One region of the Streptomyces sp. LN549 genome, then DNA from elsewhere that is predicted to be linked to it. Evidence: riboswitches for the same ligand, from Rfam matches in the RefSeq annotation. Region 1 holds a riboswitch; each other region holds the start of a gene.

The links. Region 1 has a riboswitch for cobalamin ahead of SH922_RS02495 (ABC transporter substrate-binding protein). Riboswitches for the same ligand answer to the same signal wherever they lie in the genome.
Region 2: another riboswitch for cobalamin. It lies ahead of SH922_RS37735 (CbtB-domain containing protein); the one in region 1 lies ahead of SH922_RS02495 (ABC transporter substrate-binding protein).
Region 3: another riboswitch for cobalamin. It lies ahead of SH922_RS26815 (ribonucleoside-diphosphate reductase subunit alpha); the one in region 1 lies ahead of SH922_RS02495 (ABC transporter substrate-binding protein).

What each region holds. Positions count from the first base shown of each region.
Region 1 is NZ_JAZHRI010000002.1:524,191-528,988, forward strand. It holds gene SH922_RS02485 (ABC transporter ATP-binding protein) at 1-435, opposite strand, end outside; gene SH922_RS02490 (FecCD family ABC transporter permease) at 432-1,475, opposite strand; gene SH922_RS02495 (ABC transporter substrate-binding protein) at 1,517-2,557, opposite strand; cobalamin riboswitch at 2,620-2,807, opposite strand; gene SH922_RS02500 (hypothetical protein) at 2,921-3,097, opposite strand; gene SH922_RS02505 (acyl-CoA dehydrogenase) at 3,094-4,798, opposite strand, start outside.
Region 2 is NZ_JAZHRI010000002.1:8,532,497-8,537,294, forward strand. It holds partial or broken gene SH922_RS37725 (family 16 glycosylhydrolase) at 1-207, opposite strand, end outside; gene SH922_RS37730 (histidine phosphatase family protein) at 402-986, opposite strand; adenosylcobalamin (AdoCbl) riboswitch at 1,107-1,202, shown strand; gene SH922_RS37735 (CbtB-domain containing protein) at 1,247-1,462, shown strand; gene SH922_RS37740 (CbtA family protein) at 1,492-2,265, shown strand; gene SH922_RS37745 (GNAT family N-acetyltransferase) at 2,404-2,913, opposite strand; gene SH922_RS37750 (tetratricopeptide repeat protein) at 2,986-3,342, opposite strand; gene SH922_RS37755 (pirin family protein) at 3,485-4,450, shown strand; gene SH922_RS37760 (hypothetical protein) at 4,626-4,798, opposite strand, start outside.
Region 3 is NZ_JAZHRI010000002.1:5,881,840-5,886,637, forward strand. It holds gene SH922_RS26815 (ribonucleoside-diphosphate reductase subunit alpha) at 1-1,357, opposite strand, end outside; cobalamin riboswitch at 1,496-1,633, opposite strand; gene SH922_RS26820 (GNAT family N-acetyltransferase) at 1,696-2,208, opposite strand; gene mctP (monocarboxylate uptake permease MctP) at 2,327-3,961, opposite strand; gene SH922_RS26830 (DUF3311 domain-containing protein) at 3,958-4,212, opposite strand; gene SH922_RS26835 (GntR family transcriptional regulator) at 4,467-4,798, opposite strand, start outside.

The DNA of each region.
Region 1 (4,798 bases):
GAGTGTGTGCCAGGACTGGTCACGGCGGTCGGCGAGACCGGTCCGCTCCAGGGCCTCGCGCACCGCCGCCTCGTCCGCTGCCCCCGGCGCCGACCAGGCGCGACGGTGCGGGATGCGGCCCAGGCGCACGACGTCCACGACGCTCAGCTCGACCTGCGTGACGGCGTGCTGGTCGACCACCGCGACCCGTCTGGCCACGGTGCGGCGCCCTATGGCGGCCAGCGGATCGTCGTCGAGGGTGACCACGCCCGCGTCCGGGGCCAGAACTCCGGCCAGGATCCGCAGCAGGGTGGACTTTCCGGAACCGTTCGGGCCGATCAGCCCGATGGTGGCGCCCGGCGGCGGGGCGAGCGAGACACCGTCCAGGATGAGGCGGCCGCCCGCCTCCCTGCTGACCCGGTCGGCCCGCAGGCCGCCGGGGGTGGTCGGGGTCATGTGGTCCGCCTGGTGCGGTGGAGGACCAGCACGAAGGCGGGTACCCCGATCAGGGCGGTGACGACTCCCACCGGAACCTCCTGCGGGTCGAGGACGGTCCGGGCGAGGGTGTCGACCCAGACCAGGAAGACGGCCCCGGCGAGCGCGGTGACCGGCAGCAGCCTGCGGTGCCCGGAACCGGTGAGCGCACGGGCCGCGTGCGGCAGCACCAGTCCGACGAACCCGATGGCACCGGCCGAGCTCACGAGTGCGGCGGTCAGCAGCGCGGTCGCGCACAACAGGACGATCCGGGTACGGCCGACGTGGACGCCGAGGGTGGCTGCCGCGTCCTGGCCGAAGGCGAAGGCGTCGAGCGTACGGGCGTGGCCGAGGCAGATCAGCAGCGTCACGGCGAGCACGGCGGAGCAGGTCCACACATCGCTCCAGCCGACGCCGCCGAGTGAGCCCAGCAGCCAGAACAGCACCCCGCGGGTCTGCTCGGCGTCGGCGGCGGTCATCACGACGAAGGAGGTGAGCGCGGAGAAGAGCTGCATGGCCGCGACCCCTGACAGCACGACCCGGTCGGTGCTGCCGCCGAGGGTGTGGCTGAGCAGCAGGACCAGGGCGAAGGAGCAGAGCGCCCCGATGAACGCCCCGGCCGACAGGGAGACCGCTCCCCCGCCGACGCCGAGAACGACTACCACGACCGCGCCGGTCGACGCCCCGGAGGAGACGCCGAGGACGAAGGGGTCGGCGAGCGGGTTGCGCAGCAGCGACTGCATGACGGTGCCGCAGACCGCGAGCCCCGCGCCGCAGACGGCGGCGAGCAGGGTGCGCGGCATGCGCAGGTTCCAGATGATGCCGTCGCGGATCGGGCTGAGCCGCGACTCACCGGCACCGAGGTGGGAGGCGACCGTGGACCAGACGTCGGCGACGGAGATCCGGGCCGGGCCGATGGTGACGGCGAGGGCGACGGACAGGGCCAGCAGCAGGAGCCCGCCGGCCCACAGGAGTCCGCCCCGGACACGCCGGGCGCCCCGCCGGCCGGGCCTGGCGTGCACACTCGCGTCCTCGCGCGGTGCCGCGGCCTGTTCGGTGTCCGTCACCTCGCGAGCCCGAAGGTACGCAGGCCGGCTGCCACGCGCTCCACACCCTCGACGGTCCGGATGGTCGGGTTCATGGCCTGGCCGCTGAGCAGCACGTAGCGCTTGTGCCGGACGGCGTCCATGTTCTTCGTGGCGGGGTTGGACTCCAGGAAGGCGATCTTCTTCGCGGCGCTCTCGGCGGTCTGCGACTTGCGCGTCAGGTCGCCGATGACCAGCACGTCCGGGTTGCGGTCGGCGACGGTCTCCCAGTTGATCTGGGGCCATTCCTCGTGGGTGTCGTCGAAGGCGTTCTTCGCGCCGAGTTCCCGGGTGATGATGCCGGGCGCTCCGCAGCAGCCGGCCAGGTACGGGGCCTCGGAGTTGGCGAACCAGTACATCAGGGAGGCGCCTGAGGCGTCGATGCCTCCCGTCGCCTTGCGCACCCGGGCGCGCAGCTCGGCAACGAGTCTCTCGCCGCGCTCGGGAACGCCGAACACCTTGGCCAGGTCCTGTACTTCGCGGTAGACGCTGTCCATGGTCAGGGCGCCGGTCCGGACACCGTCACCGTCCTTGCTGTTGTCCTTGGCGGTGCAGTCGGCGGGCGAGACGTAGGTGGGGACGCCGAGCGCCTCGAACTGCTCGCGTGGGGCGACACCGCCCTTGGCGAGCGTCGACTCGAAGGAGGCGCTGACGAAGTCGGGCTCCTGATCCAGGACCTTCTCCGACGAGGGCCGGTTGTCGGAGATCCTCGGGATGCCGGCGTTGGCCTTCTCCAAGCCCTTCAACACGGGGTCGGTCCAGGTGGCCGTGGCGGCGAGCCGGTCGGCCAGTCCGAGCGAGAGCAGGATCTCGGTCGATCCCTGGTCGACCGGCACGGCGCGCTGCGGGGCCGCGTCCACGGTGACGGTCCGTCCGCAGTTCTGCAGGGTCACCGGATAGCCGTCGGCTCCCCCGGCCTTGGCGGCGGTGCTGTCCCTGCCGCCGCCGCAGGCGGTCAGCAGGATCAGTGCGGCGGTGAGCAGGGCGGCGGAACGGGTGGGGCCGGCTATGGGCGGCACGAAGTACCTCGGCGTCTCTGGGCCCATGCGCGGGGCCCGGTGTACGGAGTTCCGCAGCCCGGTACCGGACCGCGGGTGCCAGCAGGTCTTCGGACTCGGGTTCACGCGGACGGGACGCCTTCCCGGGAAACCGTGGGTCTCCCAGTGGCTGTGGCCCCGCCCGTCCCCCTCACCGCTGCGCGTCAGTTCCGGATTCGCACCGGATTCCCTGACCCCTACGTGGAGTTCGACTGGCTCTCGGCACGCTACCACGAGCCTCTGCGCAGCTCAGCGGCGGTGCGCCCGGGCACGGGCGGTGGGGCGGACGGGGCGGCGCGGCCGCGCACCGCCCCGACGCCGGAGTGTCCGGGCGCACCGCTCCGGTCACGCCTTGCGGCGAACCGATTCGCCACCGTGGGTGCGCACCCCCTCGCACCAGCGTGAGAGCAGGGCTGCGGTCCCCCAGAAGGCCAGCAGGACGACGCGGACGCCCAGGCACCGGAGCGCGCCCGCCGCCCGGCGCGGCAGGGCTGCGGCTCCCTTCAGCGGTGCGCCTGTCATCGTGCGTCCCCGGCAGGTTCCCGGGCCGCGGCGGTGTGCCAGGAGGCGCCCGCGTCGTCGTACGCGTCCGTGTAGCGGGCTCCCGCGATGGGCCAGTCGGCGAGCAGTTCACCGGGCAACGCGAAGGACTCGGTCAGTTCCGGCAGATGACCGCTCACGGCGGCGATGAACTGCTCGCTGACATCGGTCAGTCCCTCGACCTGACCAGCGGTCAGGTGGCCGGCCGCAAGCAGATCCCCGCTGTTGCGCGCGACCCAGCGCAGAGCGAACAGCCGGGCCAGTTCGCCCAGCCGCTCGCGGGCCTCGCCGCTGGGCAGGGCCTCGAGCGCGCACTCGTACGCGTGGGCTGCCTGCCGGTACGCATGGGCCTCCACTCCCCGCAGCGCGGGCCCGGACCCCTCGTTCCAGCGCTCCAGCGGGTCGCCGTGCGCCACCCGGGCCATCCGTGCGGCCGCCCGGGCGAACCAGATACGCTCCACCTGGTCCAGGAGCCGGCCGAGGAAGCGCAGATCGGTGAGGTCGCCGCCGGGCGGAGCGGCCGCCGGACCTTCGTCCGGGTCCCGGGCGGCCTCCAAGAGCAGTCCCGCGGCCGCCCTGGAGTGGATGGCCAGGTTGTCACCCTCGGCGGTGATGGCGCCCTCGACGCCGGTGACGAGTTCGGTCATCCCGTTGTTCTCCAGCAGCCCCTGGGCACCGCACCGTTCCCGGCATTCGACGATGACGGACCGGGCCTGCCAGGTGATCCACCCCTTGGCCACGTCGACCAGCCGCTCGGCCGCCTCCCGGTCCGCGGGCGGTCCTGCCGCCGCCTCCTCCCAGCGGTCGAGGACCCGCCGGTGCAGCAGGCTCATCGCGAAGACGGTGGCCATGGCCTCGGCGAGCGGCCCGTGGTGACTGCGGTGCGCGATCACCGGGACAGGCGGTGACGGGCGGCTCCCCGAGACGAAACGGTGGCCGCCGTAGCGGACGGCGACGGCCAGCGTGGCGCGTGCGGACCCCACCGCGCTGGCGCTCATACAGATCCGGCCCGCGGTGACCCGTCCGATCGACGCGCGAAAGCGGTGCCTGCGCCCCTCGGTCTCGCTGCGGAACACCCCTTCCTCGCCGACCCGCCCCTGCACGCCGCCGAGCAGAGCGCCTCGCCCCACGAAGACCTGGTCGAAGGAGGTCAGGCAGTGGTCGACGGGGCTGCCCATCCGTGCGGGAAGCCGGCGCACCCGCACCCCGGGCAGGGCCCGGGACGCATCGGTGAGCGGCACCAGCAGCAGGAAGACCCCGTGGTCGGCGCCCCCGACGATCAGCCGGGCGGCGACGAGCCCCGACTTGGGGCCGCCGGCCGGACTGGTATTGGGCATGAACTTCTGTGCGCCGGCGTGCGGGGTGTGGAGCACGAACCCGTCCCGGGCGGGGTCGTAGGTGGCGGTGGTCTCGACGGCGGCGGCGTCGTTGCCGTGCGCCACCTCCGTACAGAGGAAGGTGCCGATCCGTCGCAGCCGGAGGAAGTCCGACAGATCGCGGGTGCTGTCGGTGTCGTGGTCCAGAAGGCTGCCGAGGAAAAGGTTGTAATGAATGCCCGCAACGGTGGTGAGGGCCGGGTCCACGGGGGCGAGCCATTCGTGCATGGCGGCGAGCGCGCGCGGGTCGGAGGCCGGCCTGGCGGCGCTGTCCAGCGCACTGTTGAGCGCGCGCAGCCGTGCGTGG
Region 2 (4,798 bases), 8.0 Mb from region 1:
CTTGCTGCCGTTCACCGCCGAACCGGCGGCGCCGTCGAACTCGTCGGCGAACGTCGTCACGGCAGCCGCCGCCCGTGCGGCGCCGGCGCCTCGGGCGGTCGACGACGGCGCGGGGGCCCCGGCAGCGAGACCGGACGTGGCCGATACCAGAGCGAGCACCGAGAGTGCGGAGACCAGGAGACGCCTGGTCAGGTGGGGGGAACTCATGGGTTTTCCTTCCCGTGCGGGACGGAGGGGCATGCGATCGCCATGCATATGACAAGTGGGGGCATGGTGGTCACATGGGGGAGGTGAGGCCTTAGTTCACTACGTGATTTAAGAAGTGAACCAAGAGGGTGTCAAGGCTCCTGCACAACCACAGTTCTTGTACGTACGCGTCCTCGCCCGCTCCGGTGCGTGGGTCAGCCCACCGGTACCGCCGCGAGCGGCCGGCCGCAGCGCAGGTTCCACCGCCCCGACCTGCCGCTGAACTCGGTCAGCGTCAACGGGGCCACGTCGAACCGCCAGAACGCCTGCGGGGGCAGGGCCAGTGCATGGACGAGGGCGGCTCGCACGACAGCGGGCTCGACCACCGCCAGTACCCGCCCGTCATCGCTGCCGTGCAGCGAGTCGAGCCAGGCGCCCGCTCGGACGCACAGGTCCAGAAGCGACTCTCCCCCGTGCGGAGCGGCGGAGGGGTCCGCCAGCCACGCCGCCACCCCCTCCGGCTCACTCGCACTCACCTCGTCCAGCCGCGCCCCGGTCCATCGGCCCAACTCCCAGTCGCCGAGGGCATGATCGGCTGCTGACCGGAGCCCCAGTGCGCCGGCCGTCAGGGTGCAGCGTCCGGACGGTCCGTGCAGAATCAGGTCGGCGGCGGGGACGCCCTGCGCTGCGGCCCGGGCCTGCCGGAGCCCGGAGTCGTCGAGCGGCGCATCACCCGCGAACCGGGCCTCGCGCAGTGCGGCGTTCATCGCCGGTGAGATCAACATCACCCGTACCGTCATACCCGCTCTCAACTCCCTGAACTGTGGCCACTTGGCCAAGCACACCATGGCATCCGGGGCCTGCCGGCCTGTCCACGGGCACCATGGCGGCGCCCGCTCCCAGGCGGTATGGTCGCGACAAGACGAAGGTGTGACGGAAGTCCGGTGAGAATCCGGCACGGTCGCGCCACTGTGAACCCGTATCTGCACGGGAAGTCAGACCCAGCATCTTCGTCTCAGGCACCACGATCGGGACGCGTGTTCCCCCAGGAGGTTCTGCCATGGCACAGACTGCTGCCCCCGCCGCCGTCGCACCCGCCATCACCCCCATCTCGCTGAAGGCCATTGCCCCTTGGGCGGCCTTCTTCGGCATCCTCATGCTGATCCTGCTGTACTTCGTCGGCGCCGAGCAGGGCGCCACCGCGCTCATCTCGGGCGAAGGCGTGCACGAGTGGGTCCACGACGGGCGCCACCTCCTCGGTTTCCCCTGCCACTGATCCAACCGGTTGACCCAGGGGAACCCCTCATGAACTCCATATCTGTCAGAGCTCTGCTGGTCCGCGGCATGCTGGCCGGCCTCGTCGCGGGTGCGCTCGCACTTCTGGTCGCCTACTTCCTCGGCGAGTCCCGCGTCGACGCGGCCATCGCCCTCGAAGAGACGCACAGCCATGACCACGGCGGTGGCGAGGAACTCGTCAGTCGCACCATGCAGTCCACCGTCGGCCTCGCCACCGGTGTACTCGTCTTCGGCGTCGCTGTCGGCGGCATCGCCGCACTCGTCTTCTGCTACGCCCTCGGCCGGATGGGCCGCTTCGGCCCCAGGGCGACGGCGGCGCTGATCGCGGGAGCGGCCCTGCTGACCGTGTACGTCGTGCCATTCCTGAAGTACCCGGCGAATCCGCCGGCGGTCGGCAACCCCGACACCATCGGCAGACGCACCACCCTGTTCTTCCTGATGGTCGCGCTCAGCGTCCTGCTGGCCGTCGCCGCCGTCATCCTCGGCAAGCGGCTGGCTCCCCGCCTGGGCAACTGGAACGCCACCATCACCGCGGCCGCCGGCTATGTGCTGGTGATCGGGCTCGCCTACGCCTTCCTGCCCTCGTTCAACGAGGTCGGAAAGGACTTCCCGGCAGCTCTGCTCTGGGAGTTCAGGCTCGCCACGCTCGCGGTGCAGGTCACGCTCTGGACCACCTTCGGGCTGGTCTTCGGGTACCTCACCGAACGACTGCTGGCTCCGAAACCGGGGGCGGTCAGGGCCACGGACGCTACGGGGAGCCGGCCGGCAACCGTCGCCGGCTGAGTCCGGGAGCAACCACAGGCCCCGCACGCCGGCACGCACGGCGTGCCGGTGTGCGGCAGGACTTGCGCAGGGTGCCGACTGCACGCACAGAGCCCGCCGGGGATATCCCGGCGGGCTCTGTGCGTAGGGAAGCCGCCTTCACTCCGACCCGGCGGGCGCGTCCCAGTCGATCCGGTAGTGCTTCAGCAGTGCGTCCTCCTTCACGAGACGCATGCCCACTGCTGTCATGACGCACTGGGAGGCGATGTTGTCGAGGTCGGTGTCCCCGTGCACGCACGCGACGCCTCGCTCGCGGGAGAACCGCAGCAGCGCGCGAAGCGCCTCCGACGCGTACCCCATGCCGCGCGCCGACGGCACGAGTCCGTACCCGATCGTCACGTGTCCCTTGTCGTCGGGTGCCCCGTGAAACCCGACTCCGCCGATCACCAGCCCGTCCTCGCGGCGTCGTATCCCGTAGTTCGCGAACGGGCTGGGATCGCCGGTGGCCGCGCAGGTTTCGAGGAAGCGTGTGGCCGCCGCCACCTCCCCGGGCCAGGGATAGCCCGGAGCCCAGCGCACACCGTCCGCCGGCCGTCCCGCCGCCACCTGCTCGGCATCGGCGACAGTCATCGGACGGAGGAGCAGGCGTGGTGTGACGAGGTCGGTCATGCCCTGTGAGGTATCACGCGGTACGGCAGGGCCGCACCCGGATTTCCGGGTGCGGCCCGGTACGTGCGGCGGTCAGGCGCTACCGGCCGGGGTGAAGTCCCCGGACAGTGCGGCGGCCATCCGCAGCTGCGTGTCCGCCTCGGCCTGCCGGCCCTGACGCTCCAGCGTGCGGCCGAGCATCAGCCGTGCGTACTGCTCGACGGGGTCGCGCTCCAGCACCTCGCGCAGCTCCGTCTCGGCCCGGACGAGCCGCGCCGAGTGGTAGTAGGACCGCGCCAGCAGCAACCGGGGCGCGACCAGCTCCGGCGCCTCCTCGACGAGCCCGCCCAGAATCCGGGCCGCGATGGTGTACTCCTTCGACCCGAAGAAGAACTGCGCACGGTCCCAGCGCTCGGCTGCGGTACCGAACTCGTAGTAGGTGTCGCTCATGTGACCTCCTCGGTCGAGGGCGCCGCCGGGCCGTTCCCGTACGTATCCACACGCCACAACACTCACGGGTGGTTTAATGTTCCACTAAATATTCGGCGTGGGTGCCGCCCGCCCGGAGTCGCACGGGAATAGGTTGAGCGTCATGAGCAATCTCGATCGCCAGGCCACACTCTCCGTCTGCGGAGGGCGGGGCTTCGTCGTCGCCGAACCCGTACGTGAACTCCTCACTCCGCGCCACGTCCGGCTCGGCGAGTCCACCGAGGTCCGCAGACTGCTGCCCAACCTGGGCCGCCGCATGGTCGGGGCCTGGGCCTTCGTCGACCACTACGGCCCCGACGACATCGCCGACGAACCCGGGATGCAGGTGCCGCCCCACCCCCATATGGGCCTGCAGACGGTCAGCTGGCTGCATGAGGGCGAGGTCCTTCACCGCGACAGCCTGGGCAGCCTGGAGACGATCCGCCCGCGCGAACTCGGCCTGATGACCTCCGGCCGCGCCATCAGCCACTCCGAGGAGAGCCCCAGGCCGCACGCCGCACTGCTGCACGGCGCGCAGCTCTGGGTCGCCCTCCCCGATGCCCACCGCGCCGTCGAGCCCCACTTCCAGCACCACACGGACCTGCCGACCGTCACCGCCCCCGGCCTCGCGGCCACTGTGATCCTCGGTGCCCTCGACGGCGCCACCTCGCCCGGCACCGCGTACACCCCGATCGTCGGCGCCGACCTCGCCCTGAGCCGCGGAGCCGAAGCGCGCCTCCCGCTGGATCCCGACTTCGAGTACGCCGTGCTGTCGATGTCCGGCGAGGCGGAGGTCGACGGCGTCCCCGTCCTGCCCGGCTCGATGCTCTACCTCGGCTGCGGCCGCACAGAGCTTCCCCTGCGCGCGGAGTCCGAGGCGGGTCTCATGCTCCTGGGCGGTGAGCCCTTCGAGGAGGAGATCGTCATGTGGTGGAACTTCGTGGCCAGAACCCAGGACGATATCACGCAGGCCCGTGAGGACTGGATGAACGGCGATCGGTTCGGCACCGTACGTGGCTATGACGGTGCACCGCTCCCGGCTCCCGCACTGCCCGCTGTGCCCCTGAAGCCGCGTGGACGTGTGCGCTGAGCTGCGGGTTTTTGCGGATCCACGGGTTTCGAGGCGTGCCCGATCGTGCCTGCGACGTGCTCTGGGCGGGGGAGGTCTGAAAGCGGCTGAGAGTGCCTCAGGGGGAGGCCTTCCGCTGGACCGGCGTTCCCATCTGTGCCCGCGTCTGACCTTGTGTGCCAGGACGGATGCTGACTTAATGCTGACTTTTCTGACTGGGCGTCAGGCCGGTTCGGCTGCTGGTTGAGGCGATCGGAGATTCGGGGCGCCTCGCGGGTGAGAGGTCTGGTCGACGATTGGCGGCGTTGCGGTCCGGATCGTCGTCCAGGCGGAGGAAGTACAGGTCCGCCAGGACGCCGAGGCCAGCAG
Region 3 (4,798 bases), 5.4 Mb from region 1:
CGGTGCACAGGTTCGAGGAGTGCACGACGCGGCCGGGCTCGGCGGCCTGGTTCGCGGTCCGGTTGGAGGCGTCCTTGAACGTCATCCAGCCCTGACCGGTCTGGGCGAGGGTCCGCATCATGCGGCCGTAGAGCTCACGGGCCGGCATGGTCTTGCGGGCCAGGCCCCTGGCCTCGGCCGCGCGGTAGGCGGCGTCGAACTCGTCGCCCCACAGGTCGACCAGCTCGGGCACGTCGGCCGGGGAGAACAGCGACCAGGCGCTGTCCGCGTCCACCCGGCGCATGAACTCGTCGGGGATCCAGTGCGCCAGGTTGAGGTTGTGCGTACGCCGCTGGTCCTCGCCCGTGTTGTCGCGCAGCTCCAGGAACTCCTCGATGTCCGCGTGCCACGTCTCCAGATAGACGGCGGCGGCGCCCTTGCGCCGGCCGCCCTGGTTGACCGCGGCGACGGAGGCGTCGAGCGTCTTCAGGAACGGGACGATGCCGTTGGAGTGCCCGTTGGTGCCGCGGATCAGTGAACCGCGGGCGCGGATGCGGGAGTACGAGAGGCCGATGCCGCCCGCGTGCTTGGAGAGGCGCGCCACCTGGTGGTAGCGGTCGTAGATCGAGTCCAGCTCGTCCAGCGGCGAGTCCAGCAGGTAGCAGGAGGACATCTGCGGGTGGCGGGTGCCGGAGTTGAAGAGCGTGGGGGAGGAGGGCAGGTAGTCCAGCCGGCTCATCAGCCCGTACAGCGCGGCGACCTCGTCCAGGGCGCGCTCGGAGGTGTCCTCGGCGAGCCCGGAGGCGACGCGCAGCATGAAGTGCTGCGGCGTCTCGATGACCTGACGGCTGAGCGGGTGGCGCAGCAGGTAGCGGCTGTGCAGGGTGCGCAGGCCGAAGTAGCCGAAACGGTCGTCGGCGCCGTCGGCGAGCGACTGCCCGACCAGCGCGTCCAGGGCGGCCGCGTGGAGCGTCACGAACTCGGCGGTGCGGTCGGCGATCAGGCCCTCGCGGTGCCCGACGGCGACCGAGGCGGAGAATGACGTCGCGCCCTGCCCGGCCGCCTCGTCCGCGATGGTGCGGGTGAGGAGACGGGCGGCGAGCCGGGAGTAGGCGGGGTCCTCGGAGATCAGGCCCGCGGCGGCCTCGGTGGCCAGCGAGCGCAGCTCGGCCTCGTCCGACCGGGCGTTACGGCCGCGCAGCGCGGCGGCGGCGACGCGTCCGGGGTCGGTGTCGGGCAGATCGGCGGTGAGGTCGGTCAGGGTCCGCAGCAGTGCGGTCCCCGGTCTGTCCTTCGCGGGTCCGCCGGACCGGACCGTCTCGGCCTCGGCTGCTTCGGACTCGGCCGCTGAAACCGGATCGGCTGGCGCGATGGTCACGCGGTGCTCTCCCTCGCTCGGCTCCGGGCCTTCGGGGAGCGGGGGCAGCCGGGCGGAGCGGGACCCGGCAGGGCAGCGCTCCGTGCGGCGTCCACCGGCCCATCCACGAGGCCCGGACGTCTGGGCATCCGGATCGGTCGAGCCGGATGCGCTGTCGGCAGGACCTCGGACTCGGGAGTGCACAAAAGCACACCGAACACACCGTTGCGGGACAGTTCCGGATTCACACCGGATTTCCCTGCGGCGACAGCGAGCACGAGCATACATGTGGGGGCTGCCGGATGCGGCAGCCCCCACATGTTGTGTCGTGCGAGATCTCGGACCCTCCAAGTGCGCCCTTACGGCAGGGGCCCGAGCTCCAGACGGTACGTCAGCAGCTTGAGCTCGGCGATGGGGCTCCAGTCCCTCTCGGGGGTCCGTACGAAGCCGAGGCGCCCGTAGATCCTATGGGCGCCGTGCATGGCCGGCTGCGTCGACAGGACGAGCCCCGTGACCCCCGTGGTGCCCCGTGCGCGGTCGATACAGGCCCGTACGAGCGCCTCGCCCGCCCCGGCGCCGCGGGCCTCGCGGGAGACCGCCAGCATCCGGAACTCGGCCTCGTCGGCCGTCGCGATGTCGGCCCACGGGTTGCCCGGCGGGGCGTAGGTGACCCCGCCCAGGACGCGGCCCCGCGCGTCGGCGGCCACCAGTACCTCGGCCTCGGCGGCCCGGCGGGGTACGTCGCGCAGCTGCACCAGGTACGGATCGTCGGCGCCGAAGTCCAGGAGCCCGTCGCCGAGATAGGCCTCGGCGGTGATCTCGCCGAGGAGCGCGTGCTCGGCGGGCTCGACCGGCCGGATCGCTATGTCCATGGGCGGAAGTCTGCCGTACCCACGGGCCGTGGCCGCAAAGGGTTTTCCGCAGGACGCGCGAACGGGCCGCCGCACCCCTCCCCGGAGGCGCACGGCGGCCCGTTCACGCAGGTGGCGGTCAGTGGCCGCCCGGCGCACCGGCGGTGGCCGGCGGGAGCTCCGTCTTCACGCCCGGGTCGCCCGCGTCCGCGGTGTAGTCGCCCGGAGAGGTCTCGTCGACCCCGGCCGGCGCCTTCACCGCGTTCAGGACGAAGGTGAGGACGACGACCACCACGACGTTCAGCACGAAGGCCGTCAGACCGATGTAGCCGATCTCGCCGAGGCCCGGGATCTCCTTGGACGACCCGCCGAAGTGCTTCTGGGTCGGGCTGGCGACGCCGTACGCGGCGAGCGTTCCGTACGCCATGCCGACCGCCCAGCCCGCGAGCAGCGCCCAGCGGTGGAACCACCGGGTGAACAGCCCGCCGACCAGGGCCGGCATCGTCTGGAGGATCCAGATACCGCCGAGCAGCTGGAAGTTGATCGCGACCGTCTTGTCCATGGTGAGGACGAAGGCGAGCGCACCGACCTTCACCAGCAGCGAGACCAGCTTGGAGACCTTGGTCTCCTGCGCGGGTGTCGCGTCGGGCTTCAGGAAGTCCTTGTAGATGTTGCGGGTGAACAGGTTGGCCGCGGCGATCGACATGATCGCGGCGGGCACCAGGGCGCCGATACCGATGGCGGCGAACGCGACCCCCGCGAACCAGTCGGGGAACATGTTCTCGAACAGCTGCGGGATCGCCAGCTGGCCGTTGTCCACCTTGACGCCGGCGGCGATCGCCATGAAGCCGAGCAGCGCGAGCAGGCCCAGCATCAGCGAGTACAGCGGCAGGATCGTCGTGTTGCGGCGGATCACCTCACGGCTGCGGCTGGAGAGCGTGGCCGTGATCGAGTGCGGGTACATGAAGAGCGCCAGCGCCGAACCCAGGGCCAGGGTGGCGTACCCCCACTGGCCCGCCTCACCGGGTGCGAGCCCGGCCACCGGTTTGCCGGCCGCCTCGTTCTTCGCCGAGAAGGCCTCGCCCGCCTTGGCGAAGATGTCGTCGAAGCCGCCGAGCTTGATCGGGATGTAGATGATCGCCACGGCGATGACCAGGTAGATCAGGCCGTCCTTGACGAACGCGATCAGCGCCGGGGCACGCAGGCCGGAGGAGTAGGTGTACGCGGCGAGTACCGCGAACGCGATCAGCAGCGGCAGGTCCTTGATGAACCAGTGGGTGTTCTCGCCGCCGCCGACGCCCATCACGTCCAGCACTGCCTGGATGCCGACGAGTTGGAGCGCGATGTACGGCATCGTGGCGAGGATGCCGGTGACGGCGACCGCCAGCGAGAGCCCCTTGGAGCCGAAGCGTCCGCGGACGAAGTCCGAGGTGGTGACGTAGCCGTGCTTGTGCGACACCGACCACAGACGCGGCAGGAAGGTGAAGATCAGCGGATACACCAGGATGGTGTAGGGCACCGCGAAGAAGCCGGCCGCGCCCGCCGCGTAGATCGCCGCGGGAACGGCGACGAAGGTGTACGCGGTGTAGAGGTCGCCGCCGAGCAGGAACCAGGTGACCCAGGTGCCGAACGACCGTCCGCCCAGCCCCCATTCGTCGAGGCTGGCCTCGTTCTCGGCCTTGCGCCACCGGGCGGCCATGAAGCCGACGACCGTGACGGCCAGGAAGAAGAAGATGAAGACGCCGAGCGCGACGCCGTTCACGCCGTCCTTCATGCTGACGCACCCCCCTTGCGGGCGCGCTGGTCACGCTGCCACAGCTTGTACGCGATCATCGTCAGCGCCGTGGAGATCAGCACCCAGAGCATCTGGTACCAGTAGAAGAACGGGATCCCGATGAAGGCCGGGTCGACCTTGGCGTACGAATTCACCCAGAGCATCGCCACGAACGGCGCGATGAGACAGAGGGCGATGACCACCCGCATGGGTGTGACGGTGGGTGGTTTTCCTTCTGGTTCTTCCGGCATGGCGGCGACTCCGTCCCCTCGCTGATCACCTGGTGTAATGCGCAGGAAATCTAGGCGAGGGTTCCGCCCACCGTCACCCCCTGTCCGCATTGCGGTCCGGCAACGGTCCTTCGGTATCGGACAGTTGGTCGAAATGACCTCAAACGTCGGGGTGTTGGTCCAGGCCAATTGGGGGGTGGGGTCCCAGGGCGGCGAACAGCCCCCGTGGGAACGGTTCCACGGGGGCTGTGCGGGTGAACGGTGACGCGGACGGATCAGTCCAGCGGCCGCTTCAGGCGGGCCACGAACTTGTAGCGGTCGCCCCGGTAGACCGAGCGCACCCATTCGACCGGCTCGCCCCGGCCGTCCAGTGAGTGCCGGGACAGCATGAGCATCGGCAGGCCCACGTCCGTGCCGAGCAGGCCGGCCTCGCGCGGGGTGGCGAGGGAGGTCTCGATGGTCTCCTCCGCCTCGGCCAGCCGTACGTCGTACACCTCGGCCAGGGCCGTGTAGAGCGACGTGTACTTCACCAGCGAACGCCGCAGCGCGGGAAAGCGTTTGGCCGAGAGGTGGGTGGTCTCGATCGCCATGGGCTCACCGCTCGCCA